2 regions of the Nocardia sp. CA-290969 genome follow, and region 2 is predicted to be linked to the other one. Evidence: riboswitches for the same ligand, from Rfam matches in the RefSeq annotation. Region 2 holds a riboswitch; the other holds the start of a gene.
What was found. Region 2 has a riboswitch for cobalamin ahead of ACQEVO_RS20910 (FecCD family ABC transporter permease). Riboswitches for the same ligand answer to the same signal wherever they lie in the genome.
Positions count from the first base shown of each region.

Region 1: another riboswitch for cobalamin. It lies ahead of ACQEVO_RS07930 (ABC transporter substrate-binding protein); the one in region 2 lies ahead of ACQEVO_RS20910 (FecCD family ABC transporter permease).

Region 1 is NZ_JBNJNJ010000001.1:1,683,035-1,686,237, forward strand. It holds gene ACQEVO_RS07925 (glycosyltransferase family 9 protein) at 1-787, opposite strand, end outside; cobalamin riboswitch at 1,041-1,180, shown strand; gene ACQEVO_RS07930 (ABC transporter substrate-binding protein) at 1,287-2,816, shown strand; gene ACQEVO_RS07935 (class I SAM-dependent methyltransferase) at 2,813-3,203, shown strand, end outside.
Region 2 is NZ_JBNJNJ010000001.1:4,594,028-4,597,230, forward strand. It holds gene ACQEVO_RS20900 (SgcJ/EcaC family oxidoreductase) at 1-487, shown strand, start outside; tRNA gene ACQEVO_RS20905 (tRNA-Met) at 553-629, opposite strand; cobalamin riboswitch at 808-1,020, shown strand; gene ACQEVO_RS20910 (FecCD family ABC transporter permease) at 1,122-2,177, shown strand; gene ACQEVO_RS20915 (ABC transporter ATP-binding protein) at 2,177-2,950, shown strand; gene ACQEVO_RS20920 (ABC transporter substrate-binding protein) at 2,947-3,203, shown strand, end outside.

The DNA of each region.
Region 1 (3,203 bases), 2.9 Mb from region 2:
GTCCGCTCTCGGCGGGGGAGGTGGGGCCGAACAGTTGCACCGTGCGGGTACCGAACGCGGTCGCCAGATGGGCGACACCGGTATCGCCGCACAGCACCACCGAGGCCTCGGCCACGGTCGCGGCCAGTTCGATCAGATTCTGCTTCCCGGCCAGCACCCGGTGCCCCGCCAGGCCCGCGCGGGCCGCGATACCGTGGGCGCGTTCGCGGTCGCATTCGTCGCCGGTGAGCACCACCTCGTACCCCAGCACCAGCAGATGCCGGATCACGGCCGCGAACCGGTCGGCCGGCCAGCGCCGCGCGGCGGCGCCCGCACCGACGTGCACGACCACGCAGTCGCGGTGGCTGGTGGTCGCCACCGGGGGGACGAGGCCCAGGTTGCGGCGGTCGGCACCGATACCGTCGAATTCCAGCAGATGGCACCAGCGGTCGATCGGATGCCGCTGCTCGTGCCACTCCGGGCCGGGGATCTCCGGGAACGCCGGATTGCGGTAGGTGAGGATCCGCTCGGCACCGGTTTTGGTGAGTTCCACGATCGGTGTGGTCTCGGCCCCGTGCAGATTGATCGCGAGCTTCGGCGCCGGTCCGTCCCAGCGCAACCCCTGCGGATCGGCGATCGGCACCATCTCGTCCACCAACGCGATCAACTCGACGATCGGACGCAGCCGGTGCGGGGTGGCGAGGACGAGATGATCGCTGCGCCGGGCCCGTCGCAGGGCACGCAACGCCGGAACAGCGGTGAGCAGCTCACCGAGACCGCGTGCCTGAAGCACGAGAACTACCGACACCCGACTCTCCTAGCCACCTGTTGCCCGTTGTGCCGCCCCCTCCCCGCACCACCCCGAGGGCCGGCTCACGACGAGAGCATTCCTTAGCTGGACTACCCGTGGCACCGGTGGGCAAACGTCGGCCGATCGCGTCCTGGATCACATGCCGGGCGGTAGCCGCCGGACGGGCTCACTCGCGGTGGCGTTACGTCCCCGGTCCGGTTCCCGCGCGCCGCACGATCGGGCGGCAGTATGGTGCGCGCCACTTCGGGCGCCGATGTGGTTGCGCGGCCGCCGCTTCGGTAATGTCGGCAAGGTCCGCAGGGAAGACCGGTGCAAGTCCGGGGCTGTCCCGCAACTGTGAGGTTCGTCCGCGAGCCGAAGCCAGATACCTGCGGATGAAGGACTGAACGGTCATGATCACGTGGGTATTGATCGATGCGCCGAACCGGCCGCCGCCGCGCGGGCCGGTTTCGCATGTCTGTGTCGCGTGAACTGCCTGACGCGACGGGAGTCGGATATGCGTGGTGCACCGCCGGAGTTGAATCGCCGCTCGTTTCTCCTCGGCAGTGCCGTCGCCGCGGGTGCGCTGGCCGTCGGGTGCGGTAGCGGCGGATCGGCCGCGGGCTCGGATACTTTCACCGCCGCCTTCCAGGGTTCGGGTGCGGGGGAGGGGATAGACCCCGGCGCGAACACCCTGTTCATCGACGAGGCCCGGATGAAGGCGATCTACGACGGGTTGTTCGAGGTCGATTCGGCGATGGCGCCGATTCCGCGGCTGGCGGAATCCGGCGAACCGAATGCCGACGGCACCCGGTGGCGGATCGCGCTGCGCGACGCCGTATGGCACGACGGTAAGAAATTCACCAGCCGGGATGTGCTCTATACCCTGTCCAGGGTGCTGGGGCCGGCGCGCCGGCGGCCGTTCATCGCGGCTTCGTCACTGGACCGGGTGGACCTCTCCGGATGCCGGGCGGTCGACGATCGGACGGTCGAGATCGCCTTGAAGGAACCGTCCTTCGAGTTCCTGATCGCGCTGTCGGTCTACGGCACCAAGATCGTGCAGGACGGTGCCGCCGATTTCGGCCGCCCGGTGGGCACCGGGCCGTTCGTCTTCGAATCCTTCGATCCCGGCCGGCAGTTCACCGCCACCCGCAACGAGCACTACTGGGACGGTGCTCCCGCTATCGGTGAGCTACGGATACTCAGTGCGGAGGCCGACGCGCGGGTGAACGCGGTCCAGAGCGGGGAGATCGACTATGCCGACAACCTCACCCCGTCCGCGGCGCGCACCCTCCGGGACAGGCCGGGAATCAGGCTGGTCGCCACGCCGAACAGCGGTATCTACTTCTTCGCCATGAAAACCGACCGCCCACCGTTCGACAAGCCGGATGTCCGGCGCGCGGTGATGCGGATGGTCGATCGGGCCGAACTGCTGAAGGTCGCCCTCGAAGGGCAGGGCGAGATCGCCGATGATGTGTTCGGCAAGGGCTACCAGTACTACGCCGACCTCCCGCAGCACGACTACGACCCCGACGAGGCCGCCCGGCTGCTGCGCCGGGCGGGCGTACGCGATCTGTCCTTCGACTTGTTCACCGCGCCGGTGGCCTACGGATTCGTCGAAGCGGCCCGCCTTTTCGCCGATCAGGCCGCGGCGTGCGGGGTACGCGTGAACGTGGTGCTGGGTTCCAAGGACAGCTACTACACCGATGCGCTGGACACCGGCCAGCTGACGATGGGGCAGTCGGGACCGTTGCCGATACCCAACCACTTCGCTTCGCGGCTGCTGAGCGGGGCACCGCAGAACCGCACGAAATGGTCCGATCCCGAATTCGACGGTCTCTATGCCAAGGCCCAGGCCACCCGCAGCGCGCAGGGCCGCACCGCGATCTACCGCACGATGCACGAGATACTGCACGACCGGGGCGGGTTCATCTTCTTCGGTACCACGAACTGGAACAGTGCGGGCGGGGATCGGTTCGCCGGGCTTCCGGCGGCCGTGCCGAACTCCCACGATTGGGCGCGCTTCGACGGGGTGAGCATCCGATGACGGCGCTCGATCCGGCGCTGGCCCGCTATTGGCTCGAACGCTGGGACCGCCAGCAGGAACGCTATATGCCCGATCGCGAATCACGGTTCGAGGTGATCGGTGATGTGCTGATCGAATTGCTCGGCCGGCCCGACCCGCTGATCGTCGACCTGGGCGTGGGCCCGGGCACCCTGTCCGAACGGCTGCTGGCCCGGCCGCCCGGCGCCACGGTGGTCGGTGTCGATGCCGATCCGCTCCTGCTGGCCCTCGCCGGCGCCGCGCACGGTTCGCCACGTTTCCGCACGGTATTCGCCGATCTGCGTGAGCCCGGCTGGTTTGCGGCGCTGGGGCTGGAACGTGCCCCGGACGCCTTCGTCAGCACCACCGCCCTGCACTGGATGAACCGGG
Region 2 (3,203 bases):
CTGTGGTCAGTACCGAAAAAGGGAGAAAGACATGACCATCCGGCCGAACTTGAACGACCCGACCGCCACTTCGACCGCACACGCCGTGGCCGTCGCCCTCGCAGCCGAATTGCAGAAGGCCGGCGAGACCGGTGACGCCGACCTCTACGACAACTCGTTCGCCGCGGACGTGTTGTGGGGCACGCCCTTCGGCGCCCTGGTCATCGGTTACGACCAGATCAATGCGATTCACCGGCAAATGATGCGCCTGGCGAAGCCCGTCGCGCCGGCCTCCCGTTTCGAGGTCGTCGCCGCGATCGGTCCTGCTCCGGGGGTGGTCGTCACCCAGATCCGCAGGCAGGCCCTCGAACCCGGCGCGTTCTCCGAAGTCGCGCTGTATGTGCTGGTGGAGCGGGAGGGAAACTGGTGGCTGTCCGCCGCGCAGAACACGCCGATCGACGAATCGAAATCGTTCCTGACGCGCACGAACTCGGATCCCGCCGCCTGATCCGAAGTCCTGGTGCCGAAAAAAGCCGAGGCCGGAACGGTGAAAACCGTTCCGGCCTCGGCCGGTGGTAGCGGGGACAGGATTTGAACCTGCGACCTCTGGGTTATGAGCCCAGCGAGCTACCGAGCTGCTCCACCCCGCGTTGCGTTGGTAACCGTAGCGCACGAACCTTCGCCGTACCAAAACGCGCCTCGAACTCCGGTCCGCGATACCCCGGAAACCGGATGCCCAGGCGCGCCTACGCACCGTGCACGATGCCCACCACCGAGTGAGGTGATGCACATTCGCGCCCGGAATGTCCGGTCCCGGAATCCGGGGTGCTACCGTGACCGCGCGCTGGTTACCGCCCGTCGGCGACGGGCGGTTCGCAAGAGGGAATCCGGTGGGAATCCGGAGCTGCCCCGCAGCGGTATGTGGAAACGACCGCGGTCATCAGCACTGGGCCCGCGCCTGGGAAGCGACCGCCAGTAGGTGATACGGGAATCCGTCTCGCGTCCATGAGCCCGAAGACCTGCCGGCGCGGCCCGGCCACAGGCCTGGTCGCCGGTCGACTTCGAGGGAATGGTTGACGAGATATGGGTATACGTCTGTCTGCGCGCGTCGGATCAGGGGTGGTGCGAGTAGATCCGGCCCGATGAGCGGGCTCGAGCGACGCCGCCTGCCCGTGCCGGTGCTGGTGGCGGGGCTGACCGCGGCGCTGGTGGTGGTTTCGGTGCTCGCGCTGGGTCTCGGGGCGGCACATGTTCCGTGGCGCGACACCGTGGGTTTTCTGTGGGCCGAACTCACCGGCGGGACGGTGTTCGCCGGCGATGTGGCGAACTATCGGATCGTCGTGGATTCCCGGCTGCCGCGGGTGCTGCTGGCGGCCCTGGTAGGTGCTGGGCTCGGCGGGGTCGGGCTGATCGTGCAGGCCATGGTCCGTAATGCCCTGGCCGATCCGTATGTACTGGGGATTTCGTCGGGGGCGTCGGTGGGCGCCACCGCCGTCGTCCTGTTCGGCGCGTTCGGTGCGCTCGGGACCTACGCCCTGTCGACGGCGGCTTTCACCGGAGCGCTCGCCGCCACCGCACTGGTGTATCTGATGGCGCGGTCGGCGGCCGGGCTGGTGCCGCTACGGCTGGTGCTCACCGGCACCGCCATCGGCTACGGGTTCTCCGCCGCGACAACTGTGCTGGTGTTCCTCGCCCCGCGCGGTGGCGATACCGCCCGGTCGGTCATGTTCTGGCTGCTGGGCAGCCTGGCGGGCGCGACCTGGCAGATGGTGCCTCTGATCGCCGCGGTCGCCGCGCTGGGGTCGGCGGTGATCATGCTCTGCGCCCGCCGGCTCAACGCCTTGTCGATGGGTGACGAGGTGAGCGCCGCCCTCGGAATGAACGCCGCCCGGTTCCGGCTGCTGCTGTTCGTGCTCTCCGCCGCGATGACGGGCTGTTTCGTCGCGGTGTGCGGGGCCATCGGGTTCGTCGGCCTGATCGTGCCCCATGTCGCCAGGCTCCTGGTGGGTGCCGACCACCGGCGGCTGGCCGTGCTGACCCCGGGGCTGGGCGCGGTTTTCCTGGTGACCGCGGATCTCCTGGCCCGCACGCTGATCCCACCGCAGGAGTTGCCATTGGGAGCGGTCACCGCCGCGGTGGGGGTACCGGTGTTCGTCCTGCTGATGCGGCGGCGCGGTGCGCTGGTGGAGCGCGGCTGATGCGGGTCGACTACACCGGCGTCACGGTCGAGATCGACGGCGCTCCAATCGTGCGGGCGGTGACCCTGGCCGCCGAACCCGGGCAGTTCATCGGCATCGTCGGTCCGAACGGCAGCGGTAAGTCGACCCTGCTGCGCTGTCTGTACCGCGCTCTGGCGCCCGTTTCCGGGCAGGTGCTGGTCGGCGGCACCGATATCGCGGCGATCGGTATGCGGGAGAACGCCCGCCAGGTCGCGGCGCTGACCCAGGATTCCTCGACACCGTTCGACTTCACCGCCGCCGAGGTAGTGGCGACCGGACGGCTCCCGCACGCCACTGTGCTGCGCGGCAGCCGGCGGCGCGACGAGGAGATCTGCGCCGCAGCAATGAAAACGGCGGATATCGCGCATCTCGCGGACCGCGGTTTCCTGTCGCTCTCCGGCGGGGAACGTCAGCGGGTCCTGATCGCGCGGGCCTTGGCGCAACAGCCGCGGGTGCTGGTGCTGGACGAACCGACCAATCATCTCGACGTGCACCACCAGTACAGCGTGCTGGCCGCTGCCCGCGGTCTCGGTATCACCGTGGTCGCGGCGCTGCACGATCTCAATCTGGCCGCGCAGCACTGTGATCGGCTCTTCGTCCTGCACGGCGGCCGGCTGGTGTGTTCGGGCGGTCCGCACGAGGTGATCACCACCGAGGTGATCGGACGCTGGTTCTCGATCGGCGGTCATATCGTCGCTCATCCCCGGCTGGGTGTCCCGCAGATCATCTTCGACGACAAGGACTACGCATGAAAACCCTTCGGCCGATGGTCGCGCTGGCGGTGTCCGCGGCGGTTCTCTCGACTGCATGCGGCGCCGAGGTGCAGGATTCGGCGCACGCGTCCACCGGTCGGCAGGTGACGGTCACCAACTGCGGTGCCTCGCTCACGGTCGACGGGGTGCCCGAACGGGTGGTCACCAACGACACCGGTATCACCGAGATGATGTTCGCCCTCGGGCTGGCCGATCGCCTTGTCGGCTACACCACCTATCCGGGAAAAGAGCG